Regions from separate parts of the Zoogloea sp. GW822-FHT05C07 genome, predicted to be linked through region 2. Evidence: predicted binding sites of a transcription regulator. Region 2 holds the regulator's gene; the other holds the start of a gene.
What was found. The regulator FliA, encoded in region 2, starts transcription of late flagellar genes. The targets are predictions, from matches to a motif close to CTAAAGTTNNNNNNNNNNNNGCCGNTA.
Positions count from the first base shown of each region.

Region 1: AC3QL2_RS15135 (flagellin N-terminal helical domain-containing protein) is a predicted target of FliA. The motif match lies at 6,506-6,532, and genes of this name have one in related genera.

Region 1 covers NZ_CM179510.1:3,239,879-3,248,537, reverse strand. Annotated here, with positions in the region: gene AC3QL2_RS15160 (thiamine pyrophosphate-binding protein) at 1-938, opposite strand, end outside; gene AC3QL2_RS15155 (KdsC family phosphatase) at 941-1,417, opposite strand; gene AC3QL2_RS15150 (N-acetylneuraminate synthase family protein) at 1,401-2,285, opposite strand; gene AC3QL2_RS15145 (hypothetical protein) at 2,263-2,661, opposite strand; gene AC3QL2_RS15140 (glycosyltransferase) at 2,800-6,438, shown strand; gene AC3QL2_RS15135 (flagellin N-terminal helical domain-containing protein) at 6,722-7,579, shown strand; gene AC3QL2_RS15130 (flagellar protein FlaG) at 7,657-8,037, shown strand; gene fliD (flagellar filament capping protein FliD) at 8,200-8,659, shown strand, end outside.
Region 2 covers NZ_CM179510.1:1,248,583-1,257,241, forward strand. Annotated here, with positions in the region: gene AC3QL2_RS05900 (flagellar hook protein FlgE) at 1-764, opposite strand, end outside; gene AC3QL2_RS05905 (flagellar hook assembly protein FlgD) at 777-1,460, opposite strand; gene flgC (flagellar basal body rod protein FlgC) at 1,479-1,883, opposite strand; gene flgB (flagellar basal body rod protein FlgB) at 1,894-2,298, opposite strand; gene flgA (flagellar basal body P-ring formation chaperone FlgA) at 2,623-3,327, shown strand; gene flgM (flagellar biosynthesis anti-sigma factor FlgM) at 3,416-3,730, shown strand; gene AC3QL2_RS05930 (flagella synthesis protein FlgN) at 3,737-4,216, shown strand; gene motD (flagellar motor protein MotD) at 4,277-5,164, opposite strand; gene AC3QL2_RS05940 (flagellar motor protein) at 5,169-5,909, opposite strand; gene AC3QL2_RS05945 (RNA polymerase sigma factor FliA) at 5,930-6,703, opposite strand; gene AC3QL2_RS05950 (MinD/ParA family ATP-binding protein) at 6,818-7,603, opposite strand; gene flhF (flagellar biosynthesis GTPase FlhF) at 7,605-8,659, opposite strand, start outside.

The DNA of each region.
Region 1 (8,659 bases), 2.0 Mb from region 2:
TTGTCGATTTCGGCCTGGTCGATATTCACCATGATCTTGCGGGCCCCGCGGGCCAGGCGCTCGGGGGCGTAGGCGATCAGGGCCATGTCCAGGCGTGCGCCGAGAACCAGCAGGCAGTCGCTGTTCTGCAGCGCGAAGTTGGCACCGCGGCTGGCGATGGTACCCGGCATGCCCACGTGCAGGGGGTGCTCGAAGGGCAGCAGGTCCACACCGAGGCGGGTGGTCAGCACCGGGATGCCCAGCGCCTCGACGAGACGCAGCGCTTCCTTCTCCGCACCGCCCAGACGCAGCCCGTTGCCCAGCAACACCACCGGCCGCTGCGCCGCAGCCAGGCTCTCAAGGGTGTACTCGATGGCCGACACCAGATCGGGCGCGGCAGCGCCGGCTTCCGGCTGGAAACCAGGCAAGGCCGCCGGATCAATCTCCGCCGCCTGCACATCCAGCGGGATGTCGATCCATACCGGGCCGGGGCGACCGCTCCGGGCGAGATACAGGGCCTTTTCGAGGTGATAACGGATGGAGTCCGGATCGGTAACGGTCACCGCGTACTTGGTGATCGAGTCGACGATCGACACGATGTCGATCTCCTGCACCCCGAGCTGGCGCAGATCGCTGCCCTTGCAGATATCGGCACGCTTGACCTGGCCGGAGAAGTACAGGCAGGCCGTGGAGTCCAGCCACGCCGCCGCCACACCGGTCACCGCGTTGGTGCCGCCGGGGCCGGTCGTCACCAGCGCCACGCCCAGGTTTCCCGACACCCGCGAATAGGCCTCGGCGGCCACCGCGGCAGCCTGCTCGTGCAGAGTGCTGACGTATTCGAGCCCTTCGGTATTGCCGAAGGAATCATTGAGATGCATGGCGCCGCCGCCGGACAGCATGAACACATGGCGGACGCCAAGACGGGCAACGAAGGACGCAACGTAGTCGGATAGCTTCACGATCAATTTCTGTGGTTGGCAAGGATGTAATCGACGAGCTCACGCACCGCCCCATTGCCGCCCTGGTTCTGCAGGCGCAGGTCGGCGGCCTCGCGGACGGTGGGGTGCGCATTCGCCGGCGCCGCGCTCAGCCCGGCCAGCGCCATCGCCGGCAGGTCATTCACGTCGTCGCCGACATAGCAGATGTTGGACAGCGGGATGCCCTGGCGCTCAGAGATCAGCTGCAAGGCCTTGCCTTTTTCCTTGCAGCCGACGTGGAGCTCGGCCATCGCCATCTTCTTGGCGAAACGCTCGGCGAACGGCGTGTCCTCGCCCGTGATGATGCCGAACACCAGACCCGCCTTGCGGCCCAGCGAAATCCCCATCACGTCTAGGAAACTGAAACGCTTCGACTCCTCGCCGCTGGCGGTCCACCAGAAACCGCCATCGGTCAGGACGCCGTCCACGTCCATGACCACCGCATCAATAGTAACGGTCACGTGCGCCAACCCGTCGCAGCTTTTCCATGATCGGCACTTCCCGTTCGAGCACCCGCTTGACGCCGTCGCCGAGCGCCGTCTCGACCAGGCGGATGTCCCGCACCAGCTGGGTGAAGCCGCTCGGCCCGAGGGAGGCGGCCTGGTCGCTGCCCCACATGGAACGCTCGAGGGTGATGTGGCGCTCGATCATGCATGCGCCGATGGCCACCGATGCCACCGAGGACGGAATCCCCGTCTCGTGCCCGGAATAGCCGACCGGCACCCCGAACTGCTGCTGCAGGATCGGAATGACGCGCAGGTTCAATTCGTCGTAATGCGCCGGATAGGTGCTGCAGGAATGCATCACGACGAGGTCCTGCCGGCCGAGGACCTCGACGGCGTGGAAGATCTCATCGAGGGAGCTCATGCCCGTGGACAGCACGATCGGCTTGCCCTTGCTGCGGGTGTGGCGCAGCAGGTTGTCGTCGGTCAACGAGGCCGAGGCGATCTTGTAGCAGGGCACGTCGAACTGGTCGATGAAATCGACGGACGCCTCGTCCCAGCACGACGCAAACCACGCAATACCCTTCTCGCGGCAATAGGCATCGATTTCCCGGTATTGCTCGAGACCGAATTCGAGCCCGCGCTTCAGCTCGCCATTGGTCGTACCGAAGGGACTTTCCCGCGGCCGCTCCAGCTCTTCGGGCGTATAGACGACATCAACGGTGCGCTTCTGAAACTTCACCGCATTGCAACCCGACGTCACCGCCACGTCGATCAACTGCTTGGCCAGATCCAGGCTGCCATTATGGTTAATACCGATCTCGGCAATGATATAGACCGGATGCCTTTCACCGACCACTGCTTCACCAATACGTACGGTTGACATCGTCACCCTCCATTAAATTATCGGCCCCCCCAATCATGACCGGCATCCAGCGGGAGACTCGCCTGGCAAGCATCGACACGCCGGTCTGAAACTGAAGGGAAAAAATCGAATTGCGACTCGAATTGCGGGCCGCACCGCCCTGTCGCGCGGCGCAAGACGAAACGCCTGCCGCCGCTTCTCCGGAGATCGGGATGAATTCGGATGAAACGGGAGACGCGACACAGGAAATCAGAAAAGGAAACGCGGGAATTGCAACGCCCCCGCCCGACATTCTGCGTCGCGGAGAAATACGTGCGGAGAAACGACGTGCGGAAGGACAGAACGCGCTGCGCTCAAGATGAATCGCATGATTTTCGCTGAAGGCAAAGTATAGCATTCTCACCACCACTCAAGCCGCCGCCGGCAATGCACTGCAAAGTCCCCATGGCGTGGACGGACGCCCAAGCTGACGCTACGCTGTGCGGACTTGCACACGCCTACCATTTGCCGACCTACCGCACGATCCAATACGAACATGCCTTCCGAGCACACCCTGTTTTCGCCCCCGCGCCGCCCTTATTACATTGAAGCGCCGGCCTATCGGCGCACCTCGGCAGGCATACGCGTACTTCATCTCCTGTGCCACGCGCTGAACGTCCGCGGCGAAGAGGCCTACCTGTACGAAACAGTCACCAATCCGCACCTGCGCACCCCTATCCTCACGCAGGAGGCCATTGAACGGCACAAAGCACTGAAACTTGAGCCGATCGTCGTATACCCGGAGGTCGTGCCCGGCAATCCCCGCAAGGCCGGCTCGGTCGTGCGCTACGTCCTCAACCGGGCCGGCCTGCTCGGCGGAGATGCCGACTTCGCGGACACCGAACTGGTCTTCGGTTATTCGCGCATCTTCATGCCGAAGAATGCCGATCCGCAGAACGTCCTGTTCCTCCCCCCGATCGACACCAGCGTTTTCAACAACCTGGACAATCCGCACGACCAGGCGCGCAGCGGCGTCCTGCTCTACCCCGGACGCTACCGCGCCGCACTGAAGCTCTACCCGGAACTCGCCGACAGGGCCACGCTGATCACCGCGGACTGGCCGGAGAGCCACGAGGAGCTGGCCGCCCTGTTTCGCCGCAGCGAAGCCATCTACTGCTTCGAATCGACGGCAATCAATACCGAGGCGGTGCTGTGCGGCTGCCCGTCGATCATCCTGCCCTCTCCGCTGGTGGACACCAGCAAGATTGGCGGATCGGAAGCCGGCCTGAAGGGCATCGCCCTGAACGACACGCCCGACGAGATCGAACGGGCTCTCACCTCCGTCGGCGAAGCATGGGACGACTACATTGCAACGGAAGCCCGCTTCTGGGAGCAGCTGGAGCACTTCATCCAGCTCACCCAGGCGATGCCCGTGCACGAGGTTCCCAAAACCCTCGGCGACGACCCTGCCTTCACCGAAGCCAACAAACGGTACGCCACCTGGCGTACCCGCCAGACCCTGCAGGAGATCGACGCCCAGCTGCTCGCCGAGCGCATGGTACTCAAATGGTCCAAACGGCCGGGCATTCACCTGCTGGCCGCCCTGCACCCCGGCGAGGAATCCCTCCTCGCCGACACCCTGGACAGCCTGGGCGCCCAGCTCTACCCCGAATGGCTGCTCACGGTGGTCACCGCCATGGAAGCCCCCGAAGGGCTGAGCGACATCCCCAACCTGCAGTGGCTGGCCCTGCGCGACGCGGCCCACATCGACTACGTCATCGACGAGATGGCCGCCGCCTCGCCGGGCAGCTGGCTGGCCCGCATCGACCCCGGCCTCAGCTTCGAGCCGCATGCACTCCAGGTCATCGCCGACTACATCAACGTCCGCCCGGACTGGCGGCTGATCTACTGCGACGAAGACACCCGCGAACCCGACGACAGCTTCACCCAGCCGCTGTTCAAGCCGGACTTCAACCTGGACCTGCTGCGCTCCCAGGCTTACTTTGGCTGCTTCGTCGTCGCCGAAAAGAGCGCCTTCCTCGAAGCTGGCCGCTATGGCACGCTCGCCGGCGCCGAGAACTACGACCTGAGCCTGCGCATCCTCGACCACGCGGGCGAAACGGCAATCGGCCACATCGACCAGCTCCTCGCCCACCTGCCCCGCAACTCCCGCCGCAGCATGGAGCCCGAGGCGGAAAAGAGCGCCGTGGTCGCCCACCTGGCCCGGAAGGGGCTCGACGCCAAGGTCCTAGATGGCGCGCTGCTCGGCACCCGCCGGGTCGAATACCACTGGCCGGAATGCCCCCTGGTCAGCATCGTGATCCCGACGCGCGACCGCGCGGAATACCTGCGCCCCCTGCTCGAAAGCCTGCAGGAACGCACCAACTATGACAACTACGAGATCATCGTCGTCGACAACGACAGCACCGACCCCGATACGCTGAACTATCTCACCACCCTGAAGACGGAACGGCAGCTGCCCAACGGCCAGGCCGTCACGGTCGTCGCCTGCCCCGGCGAGTTCAGCTGGTCCGCCAGCGCCAACACGGGCAGCCAGATCGCCCGCGGGGACTACGTGCTGTTTCTCGACAACGACATCCACGTCGTCCAGGACGACTGGTTGGATCGCCTGATGGGTATTGCCCAGCGCCCCGAAGTGGTGATCGTGGCCCCCCGCCTGACCTACCCCGAAACAGCACGTGTCCAGCAGGGCGGCTGGCTGCTCGGCATGAACGGCTCGATGGGAAATCCCTGGGACAACCAGCTCGAACTGACCGACCCCGGCTACATGGGCCGGGCCCTGTGCGACCAGAACCTCAGCACCGTCGGCGGCTCGGCCTTCGTGGTCCGGCGCAGCGTGCTCGTCGAGCTCGGCGGCTTCGACACCGAGCGCTTCCCGCTCGTCCACGGCACCCTCGACTTCTGCCTGCGCACCAGCGACCTCGGCCACAAGATCGTGTGGACGCCTTACTCGGTGCTGGTGCACTACAACAGCGTTTCCATCGTCGCACGCCAGCGCAAGCTCGAAGGCAAGCTCAAGGATCTGCTGAGTTCCCAGGAGGCCAACCACACCCTGCTGGAGCGCTGGATCGACCGACTCGCCTGCGACCCGGCCTACAACCGCAACCTGAGCCTGCTGGAGCCCTACAAGCCCGAACACGTAGCGCCGATCGACTGGGACCTGAACTTCCACGACCGCCCGCGGATCCTTGCGCTCCCGGTTCCAGGCGGCGCCGGCGAATACCGCCTGCGCGCCCCGCTGCGCACCATCGCCCTGGCCGGTCTCGCGCAGACCATGTTCTGCGAACACCCCAAGGCCTTCTCCATGCGCATCCTGTCGCCGGTCGAGATCGCCCGCGCCAGGCCCGATTCGCTGATCCTGCACCAACCCCTCGACGACAGCCAGAGCGACGCCATCGAAATCTACGCCCGCCACCTGCCCAAGGTCCGGCGCATCCTGACGATCGACGACCTGGTGACCGAACTCCCCAAAAAACACCCTATGTACAAATCCGGCTACAAGGACGGCAGACAGCGCCTTCGCAGGAATCTCGCGCTGATGGACCGGGTCGTAGCCAGCACCCAACCCCTCGCCGACCTCTGCGCGGACATGGCCGAAGACGTCCGGCTCATGCCGAACTGCCTCGAATGGTCGCTATGGGGCGACGTGGCGCCAGCCCGCCTGCCGCGCCGCAAGCCCCGTGTAGGCTGGGCCGGCGCACAGCAGCACCACGGCGACCTCGAACTCATCTACCCCGTCGTGGAAGCACTGGCCGAAGAAGTCGACTGGATCTTCATGGGCATGTGCCCGGAGGCACTCAAACCCTTCGTCCACGAATCCCACGGCTTCGAGCTGGACTTCCGCGAATACCCGAAGGCCCTGGCGCGCCTGGACCTCGATCTCGCCATCGCGCCGCTCGAAATCCATGCCTTCAACGAGGCCAAGAGCAATCTGCGGCTGCTCGAATACGGCACCATGGGCTGGCCGGTGATCTGCACCGACATCTACCCGTACCAGAACGCCCCCGTGACCCGCCTGCGCAACGATCCGGACCTGTGGATCCGCACGATCCGCGAACAGCTTGCCGAACCCGAGGCGCTACGGAACGCGGGCCTGGCCCTTCAGCGCTGGGTCCACGACGGCTTCATCCTCGAAAACCACACCACCAGTTGGTTCGCCGCCTACGGCCCCTGATCGGAGATGCAGCCTGAGAGCATAATGCTGCCCTGCATAAGGTCGGCGCGGTTTTCTGCATTTGCCCCTAAAGCTTTGCGATTCCGCGCCGCTATCAAAAGCCAAGTGGAAATCCGCGCAGAGATCAAACCTGCCGACAATCAGAAAAAAGTCAACATTTTTCTAAAGTCTTTTCGCCCCATCCCGTTAATGAACTCAACGGCGGTTGCCTTACACACACCGGGCAAGGCGAACCAAAGTTAAGCCTAATCGCTTATCTTGAACGGAATGAAGGAGAACCAAAATGGCTGCCACTATCAACACCAACTCGATGTCGCTGAACGCCCAGCGCAACCTGTCCAGCTCTCAGGCTGGCCTGGCCAAGGCTGTTCAGCGCCTGTCCTCCGGCCTGCGGATCAACAGCTCCGCGGATGACGCGGCGGGCCTGGCAATTGCCGACCGCATGAACGCTCAGGCCAAGGGCTTCGACGTTGCAATCCGCAACGCGAACGACGGCATCTCGATGGGGCAGACCGCCGACAGCGCCATGCAGGCCATCACCGACAACCTTCAGCGCATGCGCGAACTCGCCGTGCAGGCAGCCAACGGCACCTACACCAGCGGCGACCGGGCCAGCCTTGACGGTGAATTCCAGCAGTTGAACCAGGAAATTGCGCGTGTCGTGTCGGGCACCCAGTTCAACGGCCAGAACATTCTGAGCTTCACCGCCAGCTTCTCGTTCCAGGTTGGCGCAGGTACGGCCACGACCGATACGATCAGCGTCACGACCGCCGGTGCGCTGGCATCCGCATCCTTCGGCACGACCACCGCCGGCGCCATGAGCGGTGCGTCCATCTCCGGCGCCGGCAGTGCTGGCGTCTCCGCTGCCACGGCGGCAATTTCCGCCATCGACGCGGCACTGGACTCCCTGAATACCTCCCGCGCCACCTGGGGTGCCGTGCAGAACCGTTTCGCGTCGGTCGTGCAAACCCTGCAGGTTGCGTCGGAAAACTCAAAGTCGTCCCGCGGCCGTATCATGGACGCTGACTTCGCCCAGGAAACCGCCAACATGACCCGCGGTCAGATCCTGCAACAGGCAGGTACCGCCATGGTTGCCCAGGCCAACAGCATGCCCAACAACGTGCTGTCCCTCCTGCGCTAACCCCGCCTCTAAAGCTCGCCGCGGCAGGCGCCGCGCCTTAACAGGCGCGGCGCCGTCTGCGCAAATGGGAGATCATCATGAGCATTCATCCCGTCGGTTCGGGTGCCGCGTACTACAACGCAGCGTCGATACAACCCTCCCGCACGGAGGCGTCCCGTCAGGCCGATGCTACCGCCCCGAGCGTTGACTCCCAGGCAGTAAAAGGCGCTGACGAAACCGAAAAGACGTCGCTGACTCCGGATCAGCTCGCCCAGGCAGTCACGCAGATCCAGGACGTCATCAAGCAGACCGCCCAAAGCCTGCAGTTCTCGATCGACAAGGACACCGGCAAGACCGTCGTCAAGGTCGTCGACACCGACTCCAAGAAAGTCATCCGCCAGATCCCTTCCGAGGAAGTTCTGGCCATCGCCAAGGCGCTCGACAAGCTGCAGGGCCTGCTCGTCAAGCAGAAAGTCTGAGTCTTGCCACACCCAGCCCCCTGGATCTCATTCGATCCAAAACAGTCTTCATAAAGTGGCACGGTTTATGCTGATAGAGTGCAAGCACACCGACACGTTCAAGTTTCTGCCGTGTCGGTCGTAATCTAAGCCAGCAGGAACCAGGCATCACGGAGGCGCGTTATGGCAACCCTTTCATCAGCAGGTATTGGCTCGGGTCTGAATGTCGAGTCCATCATCACGGGCCTGATGTCGGTTGAAAAACAGCCACTTACGCTGCTTCAGACGCAACAGTCCAGTTATCAGTCCAAGATTTCGGCACTCGGCTCGCTGAAAAGCGCCCTGTCGACCTTCCAGTCTGCCGCCAAGGCCCTCACGCCCACCGTCGGCCAGAGCTCATCGGTAAGTTTTTCCGCCTACAAGGCAACTCTTGCCGATTCGACCATTGCCACTGCCACGACCACCAATACGGCCGTTGCCGGTACGTATTCGATCGATGTCACTTCACTGGCGACCAACCAGCAGCTGACGCTGGGCACGACTTATGCCGCGGGCGCCGCTGCGCTCGACTTCGGCACCGACTCATCCCGCACGCTGACGCTCACCAAGGGCGGCACGACCTCGACGATCACGCTCGACAGCA
Region 2 (8,659 bases):
GACGTGAAGGTGAGGGCCGGCGTGCTGTCGCCCGACACCTTGATGCGCCCCTTGAGGGAGCTCTGGTCGATGGCGGTCTGGATGGCCGAGGCCAGGGAGCCCACGTCGTTATAGGTTCCTGCCGGCATGTTCACCACCGTGGAGCCAGTTTCGCCGTCGAGCTGGAAGGTCAGCTGATCGGTCGCCGCCAGCGTGAAGGCCGGCGCAGCACCGGTCAGCGACGCGATCGCTGCACTCTTGCCCGAAGCGGCGGTGAGCGACGTGGGCGTGGCCGAACGGGAGTCCAGGTTGACGTTGTAGCCGGCACTGCTGGTCGCCTGCGGCTTGGCGTCGCTGAGGTTGAGCTTGAGGTCGCCGGTAGCACCGGTCAGCACGCCGTTCGCGTCGGCAACCTTGCCGGTCAGACGCAAACCCTGGGCATTCACGATGTAGCCGTTCTTGTCGGTCTCGAACTGGCCGTTCCGGCTATAGGTGATGGCCCCCTCGTTGTCCATGCGGAAGAAGCCCTGGCCGTTGATCGCCAGATCCAGGCCATTGGTGCTGGTCGTGATGTTGCCTTGGCCGAACTGCTGGGAGACCTTGGCAACCTGGGCGCCGATACCGACCTGGGTTCCGCCGCTGGCCAGCGAGGCTGCGAAGACGTCGGAGAACTGGGCAACGGCTTGCTTGTAGCCGACGGTCCCGGAGTTGGACACGTTGTTGCTGATCGCATCGAGCGCCTTGGACGCAATCGACAGGCCGCTCAAACCTTGTTGGAATGCCATTTTCGTCTCCGCTTACAGAATCTGCTTGATGTCGGACAAGCCCACGGTCCCGCCCGACCCCACGTCCAGCGACACGCTGCCGGCGCTGGAACGCAGCACGCTGTTGACCGTGGTGAGGGTCAGCGCTGTCGGCTTCACATCGGTATCGCCCCGGGTTGCACTGACGCTGACCGTGTACTTGCCATCCGCCGCGACGGCGCCGCTGTTGGTCGTGCCATCCCAAGCAAAGTTGTAGACCCCGGCTTCGTCGACGGGACCTAGTTCCATCTTGCGCACCTCGTTGCCGCTGGCGTCCTTGATCGTGACCGTCACCTTGTCCGCGGCACTGGCGACCTCGAAGCCACCGTAAGCCTTGCTGCTCGACAGGGTCAAGGCGCTGCCGGCGACCATCACGCCCTTGCCCACCAGCGCGGCGGCCTGCAGCGCGTCGCTGGACTGGGACTGGTCGAGCAGGGAAGTCAGCGTCGCGTTGAGCTTGTCGATGCCGTTCACGGTGCTGATCTGGGCCAGCTGCGACGTCATCTGCGCATTGTCGGTGGGGTTCAGCGGATCCTGGTTCTTGAGCTGCTCGGTGAGCAGCTTCAGGAAACGGGTCTGCGAATCATCGGTCTTGGCGGTGGTTGTCGTCGAGGACTTCTGCAGGGCAGCCAGGACATCCGCGGCGTTGGTCGAAGTGGTCGAATTGACGGTACTCATCATCGTGCTCCGTTACGCTTACTGGCCAATGGCCAGGGTTTTTTCCATCAGGGACTTGGCCGTCCCCATGACCTCGGCGTTGGTCTGGTAGGCCCGGGAAGCCGAAATCATGTTGGTCATTTCCTCGACCACGTTCACGTTCGGCAGCGCCACATAGCCTTCCCCATTGGCGGCTGGGCTCTTCGGGTCGTACACCATGCGCATCGGTGCGGCGCTTTCGACGATCTGCGTAACCTGCACGCCCTGGGCGCCCGGCCCGGCCATCGGCGTCGCCGCGAAGACCACCTGCTTGGCCTTGTAGGGCTGGCCGTTGCTGGAGGTGATGCTGTCGGCGTTGGCCAGGTTGCTGGCGGTGGTGTTGAGGCGCAGAGCCTGGGCGTTCAGCGCACTGCCGGCCACGTGGAAGACGTTGAGCATGCTCACGATACGCTCCTTATTGGCCCTGGATGGCTTGCTGCATGGAGCGCAGCAGGCCGTTGATGAAGGTGATGCTGGCCTGGTACTGGACCGAGTTCTCGGCAAACGCGCTGCGCTCCGCATCCATGCTCACCGTGTTGCCGTCGATGGCGCCCTGCTCTTCCGTCCGGTACTTGAGGCTGGCGTCCAGCACATTGCCGGCGCTGCCCGGCAGATGGCCGACCGAGGTCGTGGTAAGCGGCAGGCCGCTCGTCTTGCCACCCAGCGCGCCGTTCAGGGCTTCGCGGAAATCGACGTCACGGGCCTTGTAGTTGGGCGTGTCGGCATTGGCGATGTTGGAAGCGATCACCTGCTGGCGATACGCCCGCACGTTGAGCGCTGCCTGGTGAAAGCGCAACTCGTTGTCCAGTCGATCGGCCATTCGATTCACCCCTAAAGTTCGTTTCCATCGGTGCCGATATACAACTCGCCAAACAAGGCACCGCGGTTCTAGATCATTTCAATGCAGCTTCCGTGCCAAGCACTCTACGCCACGGGCACGCCTTCCGATGGCCCAAACAGGCGGTGAATCCCTCGTCAATTTGCGCGACAGGCACCGCAGCTCCAGCGGCAACGGCAAACTTTGCCGCCCATACCGGCAAGTGCCGCCCCTTGCGTCACGCCTGCCGGAAAAGATCTGCTGATTTTTTTCGCACTATCCTGCTGGACGTGGTCGAATAAGGACATCCGTCCAAACCTTCGCCCCATGAAGTCCGTCCTGCTCCGCCTCATGCCCGTACTGGCCCTGCTGGGCCTGTGCACACTGGCGCTCCCGGCCGTCGCCCGCCAGGACCCCGCCCCGGTACGCGCCGAAGTCTCACGCTTCCTCAACATCCAGAGCCGCAGCCTGCCCGGCGAGGTACATGTGCAGGTGGGCGACTTCGCCGCCGACAACGTCCTCCCGCCCTGCCTTCAACTGGAAGCCTTCATGCCTCCCGGCAGCCGCCCGTGGGGCCGCCTGACCGTCGGCGTGCGCTGCCTGGCACCGACCCCCTGGTCCGCTTACGTGCCCGCAGACGTCCGGGTCCGGGGCGTCTATCTGGTCACGGCGGCCCCCCTGCTGGCCGGGCAGATCGTCGGGCCCAGCGACCTGCGCCACGAAACCGGTGAGCTGAGCGCCCAGGCTCCGGATGTACTGACCGACCCGTCACAGGCCGTCGGCTACGCCGCGCGCATCTCCCTGGCCGCCGGCAAGCCGCTGGCCGCCAGCCACTTGCGCCTGCCGCCGGCCGTCGTCCAGGGCCAGCCGGTGAAGGTCATTTCCCGCGGCCCCGGCTTTCAGGTGGCCAACGACGGAACGGCGCTGAGCACGGCCCCCGACGGCCAGGGCGCGCAGGTCCGCCTGAGCACCGGCCAGGTCGTGCGCGGCATTGCCCGCAACGGCGGGTTCATCGAGATCATCACCCCGTAATGCACGGCCTCCATGACATTCAAACGGGTTAAAGTTTTGGCCCTGCGCGTCGTTGACCTGAACGACTTGTGGAAGAAAGGACAAGACCGTGAAGATTGAAAACTCAGTCAAAGCGACCGGTGGCCTGCCGTCCAGCGACGGACGAACCCGTGCAACCAAGGACAGCACCAGGACGCAATCGAGCAGCAGCGATACCGACAAGGTCGAGATCTCCTCCCTGTCGTCGCGCATGCAACAGATGGAAGAAACCATCGCCAGCACCCCCGTCGTGGACAGCGCCAAGGTCGATGAGATCAAGCAGGCCATGAGCCAGGGTCACTTCAAGGTGGATACCGGCAAGGTCGCGGACGGGCTGATCGAAAGCGTTCGCCAGATGCTGGCCACCCAGACCGGGCGCGCCTGATAGAGCATGGCAACCGTCGATCAGACCTTCATTCATCGCCTTGCCGTGCTCATCGGCGAGGAGCGCAGCGGCCTGCAGAGCTTCATCGCACTGCTGCAGCAGGAGGAGGCCTTGCTGATCGCCGGCAAGATCGACACCCTGACGACGCTTGCCGAGGAAAAGACCTCGCTTTACCGCACGCTGCAGCGCCTGTCCGACGACAGGACCGTGATGTTCTCGCGAGCCGGCGCCCGGGTCAGCAACGAGAACATCCGGCTCGCCCTCGGCAGCATGCCGGAAGCGCTCGCCAGCTGGGACGAGGTGATCACCCTCGCCACCGAGGCCAGGGAACGCAATCGCGTCAATGGACAACTGATCCGCGAGCGCCTGCAGAACAACCAGCAGGCCCTGAGCACGCTGCTTGCCGCCGCCGAACATCCACAGATCTATGGCCAGGACGGTCAGTCGCGCCCCACCGGAGGCGGCCGCCACCTGGGATCGGCCTGATCTCGGCCTCGGCGTTCCACTCAGCAGCTCACCCAGTCCGTTCAGCCGGTTCAGAGCCTCTCAGCGTTTATCCTGACCCGAAGCCGCCGGCGCTGCCGCATCCCCTGCCGGCGCCCGCGCGGACGGCAAGGCCGGCTCATTCGACGGCAGGATGGAATCGGCCACGCCTGAAGCTCTGACAGGCTTGTTCGGCTCCGGCTCGGCGACCCGCGATTCGATCAGGATCGTGACGCGGCGGTTGCGGGCACGCCCGTCCGGCGTGGCATTGTCGGCGACCGGCCGTTGATCGCCGTAGCCCGCCGCCGTCAGGCGTGCAGGCTTGACGCCGTTCTCGATGAACAGGCGCACCACGCTGGAGGCCCGTACAGCAGACAACTCCCAGTTGGACGGAAACATCGCGGTCGCAATCGGCGTCACGTCGGTATGCCCTTCGACGGTGATCGGAAACTCCGCTCCGGCCAGCACCTGGGCCACCGCACGCAACGCCCTGACGGCCTCCGGCCCGAGCTGGGCGTACCCCGGCGCAAAGAGCACGCTTGCGTTGATCTCGACGGTGATCCCGAACGCCCCTTCGGTGACCCGCACCTGACCATCGGCCACCAGCGGGGCCAGCACCTTGCGGATCTCCTCGGCCATGTTGCGCACCCGCTCGGCCTTCGAACGACGCGCCTCGTCGGTCTCGCCGGCCGCATTCGGTGGCGTTGCCGTGCTCGGGCGGATTGGCGGGATCGGATTTGACGCGATCCGTGGGTTGTCGCTGTTGGCGATGTTGCGAAAGGCGTTCACCACCGAATCGGACATGATCCGGTACTTGCCCTCGTTGAGCGACGACAGGGAATACATCACCACGAAGAAAGCGAACAGCAGGGTGATGAAGTCGGCGTAGGAGACCAGCCAGCGCTCATGGCTCTCGTGCTCGTCTTCCCGCTTTCCACGCCGCCGCGCCATGCCCTTAGCCCACGTACCCGCTCAGACGGCGTTCGATAATGCGGGGATTGTCGCCATTTGCGATCCCGACAAGTCCGTCGAGCAGCATCTCCCGCATGGAGACCAGCGTGCCGATGACGGCCATGAGCTTCTTCGAGACCGGCAGGAAGATCAGGTTGGCCGAGCCCACGCCATAGATCGTCGCCACGAAGGCGACGGCGATCCCAGAACCGAGGCGCGACGGATCGGACAGATTCTCCATCACGTGGATCAGGCCCATCACCGCCCCCAGGATGCCGATCGTCGGCGCGTAGCCACCGGCCGCCTCCCAGATCTTCGCGCCCTGCCTCATCTGCGCCTCCCAGGTGTCGATATCCACCTCCAGCACATCCCGCAGGCGCTCCGGCTCGACCCCATCGACCAGCAATTGCAGGCCCTTCTGAATGAAGGGGTCCTCCAGCGCCGGAATCTGCGCCTCCAGGGACAGCAGGCCTTCCTTGCGAGCCACGTGGCTCCAGTCGACGATCTGCGCGATCAACTCGGCGTGGTTGAGCGCCGGCGGGACGAAGACCCAGCGGACCATTCGGACCCCGGTGCGGAAGACCTGCAAAGAACTCTGCAGCATGACCGCGCCAAGGGTGCCGCCGATGACGATCATGAAGGCCGTGGGCTGGATCAATGAACCTACATGCCCGCCCTCCAGCACCTGGCCGATGAGAATTGCCGCCAGGGCAAGGGTGATCCCGATAAGACTGATGCTGTCCATGCGCGCCCTCTGGCCGTGGTTCAGGATGCTGCCGGACGCCGGCCGCGGCCACGGCCTTCACCCTTGGCCTTCGCCATGCCCTGCGCCGCCCCGGAGATGCGCGCGCGCAGCCGCGCGATAGCCTGGCTGTGCAACTGGCACACCCGCGATTCGGATACGCCGAGAACTTCGCCGATCTCGCGCAGGTTCATGTCCTGCTCATAGTAGAGCCCCATCACGGTCTGCTCGCGCTCCGGCAGATCGTCAATGGCCTTCACCAGCACGTCCCGCATGTTGCCCTCGAGCAGCAGGGTCAGGGGATCATTCCCCTCCAGCGTGATGTGGCGCTCCAGATAGTCGTCCTCCCCGTCACCGGAGAAATCCTCGAAATACACCAGCTGGTAGCCGCGGGCTTCCTGCAGCATGTGCTGGTACTCGGCGAGGGGCAGCCCGAGGGAGTCGGCCAGTTCCGTTTCCGTGGGCGGCCGGCCGTTCTGCTGCTCGAGCTGGTGCACGGCGGCCTCGATGCGCCGCATGTCCCGCCGCAGGCTGCGCGGCAGCCAGTCGTTCTCGCGCAAGCCATCGAGCATGGCACCGCGCACGCGCTGCACCGCATAGGTTTCGAATTGCGCCCCCAGGCCTTCCTCATAGCGGTTGATCGCGTCGAGCAGGCCCAGCATGCCGTTCTGGATGATGTCCTCCACCTGAACGCTGGCCGGCAACTTGGCCATCAGGTGATAGGCAATGCGTTTGACCAGCGGTGCGTACTGGACAACGAGTTGCTCTTTATCGAGGGTGCCGGAGGCGGTGTACATCTGTCATCAGCTTTCTGATCTGGGTTTCCGGGGCCGTCCGCATGTTACGAGACCCCCACCGGCAACGCTACGCTTCTCAATGCCCTGTGCGACACAATCCACGAACGGGTCGATTCAACCGGCCATTCCGGCCTGGGTCGACCAGGCACGCAGGCGCCGGATGAAGGCGCCGGCACCGTCGGCAGGATGGCGCGCGCCGAGCGGCGTCGTCATTGCCTCGGCCAGCGGGTCGCGCTCCACCTCACCGCGCCACACCAGCGGCAGGCCGACATGGCGGTTACTGAAATCCTGCAGGCTGGCAAACAGGGCGGTTGCATCGGCCCGGTCGCGGGCCCCGCTGACGGCAATCTCCAGCGACCCCGCGCCGGCGGCGGCCAGCCCCTTGATCCATTGGCAGGCCCCCCGCGCGCCGACGCCGCTCGCCTCCACCACCAGCAGGCGGCGCCCCGCCGCGCGGGCGAAGGGCGTCAGGCGACGGGCATCACCGACCGTGTGGATTGCCAGCAGGTCGGCCCGGCGCTGCAGCTCGGTGATGCCGGCCTCCAGCCGCGCATGGTGGCTGGCGCCGAGGAGCGGAACCGCCTGCACGGTGGCCGCGGCCGGCACGATCCACAGGCCGTCGGTCACCTCACGCATCGTTTCGGTCACATCGTGCTGTCCCTGCAGGGCGCCGAGCAGATCGCCGCCTTCCGGAAAGCCGAAGGCGGCCAGCAGGGAGCCACGCTCGGGCGCGTGTTCGTCGATCGCCACCACGCGCCGCGCGCCATCGGTCAGCGCCAGCAAGGCCTGCACGGCCAGGTCACGGGGTGAGCGGCCCGAGGTGAACAAGGCCACCACGGCTGAAGGCGTACGGCGGAACAGGCGGCGCAGGCCGGCAGCCTGATCGGAAGCATGCAGCATCTTAGAGGCCTCCCCTCAGGCTGGCTCCGCGGCCCTTGGCGCTGGTCGCCAGCATCAGGCCGGCCTCCAGCGGATCGAGGCGGAACGGCGAGCTGGCCGGCAGCTCGCGGAGCGCCTGGCCGAGAAGCTTGTCGCGGTTCGGCAGGTGCAGGTCTTCCGGCACCCGCTGGCCGTTGGCGACGTAAAAGACTTCCACCTGGCGGCGGATCGCCACGTCGAGCACCGGCGCCAGGGACATGGCCTCATCCATCTTGGTGAGGATCACGCCGGCCAGATCGTCACCGGCATAGGCATTGACCACGTCGTCGAGGGTGTCGCCACGGCTGGTCGCATTGAGCAGCAGCAGGCGCGACACCTTGCCCGCGCCGGTCAGCATCGCGGCCTGCTCGGCCACCATCTTGTCGCGCTGGCTCATGCCCATCGTGTCGATCAGCACCATGTGCTTGTCGCGCAGGCCGGCCAGGGTCTCGCGCAGATCGGTCGCGTCGCGGACCACGAAGACCGGCACGCCGAGGATACGGCCGTAGATGCGTAGCTGTTCGTGGGCGCCGATCCGGTAGCCGTCGGTGGTGATCAGGGCCAGTTTGTCGGCGCCATGGCGCACGACGCAGCGGGCGGCCAGCTTGGCCGTGGTGGTGGTCTTGCCGACGCCGGTGGGGCCGACCAGCGCATACACGCCCCCCCGGTCGATGATGTCCACGTCGCTGGCCATGGAGCGGAAACGCTGGTCGAGGGAGGCCTGCAGCAGGCGGTGCGCCTCTTCCGGCGCCTCATCCTCCGGCACTTCCTCGGCCAGCTCGCGGGCCAGCATGGCCGAGAACCCAGCTTCCAGCAGATCCCCGATCAGACGCGTACGGCCCGGCGCGGTACGGGCCATCTCGCCCCACGCAAAGCCGGCAAGCTGGCGCTCCAGCATGCCGCGGATGGCGGCCAGTTCGTTGGCCATCTGGGAATTGGCGTTTTCGAGGGCACGGATGCGCGCCTCCTCCTCGATGCCTCCAGGACGCTGGCGCGCGGCAGCGTCCCGGGCCGGCGCGGCGGGCGACGGAACGGGCT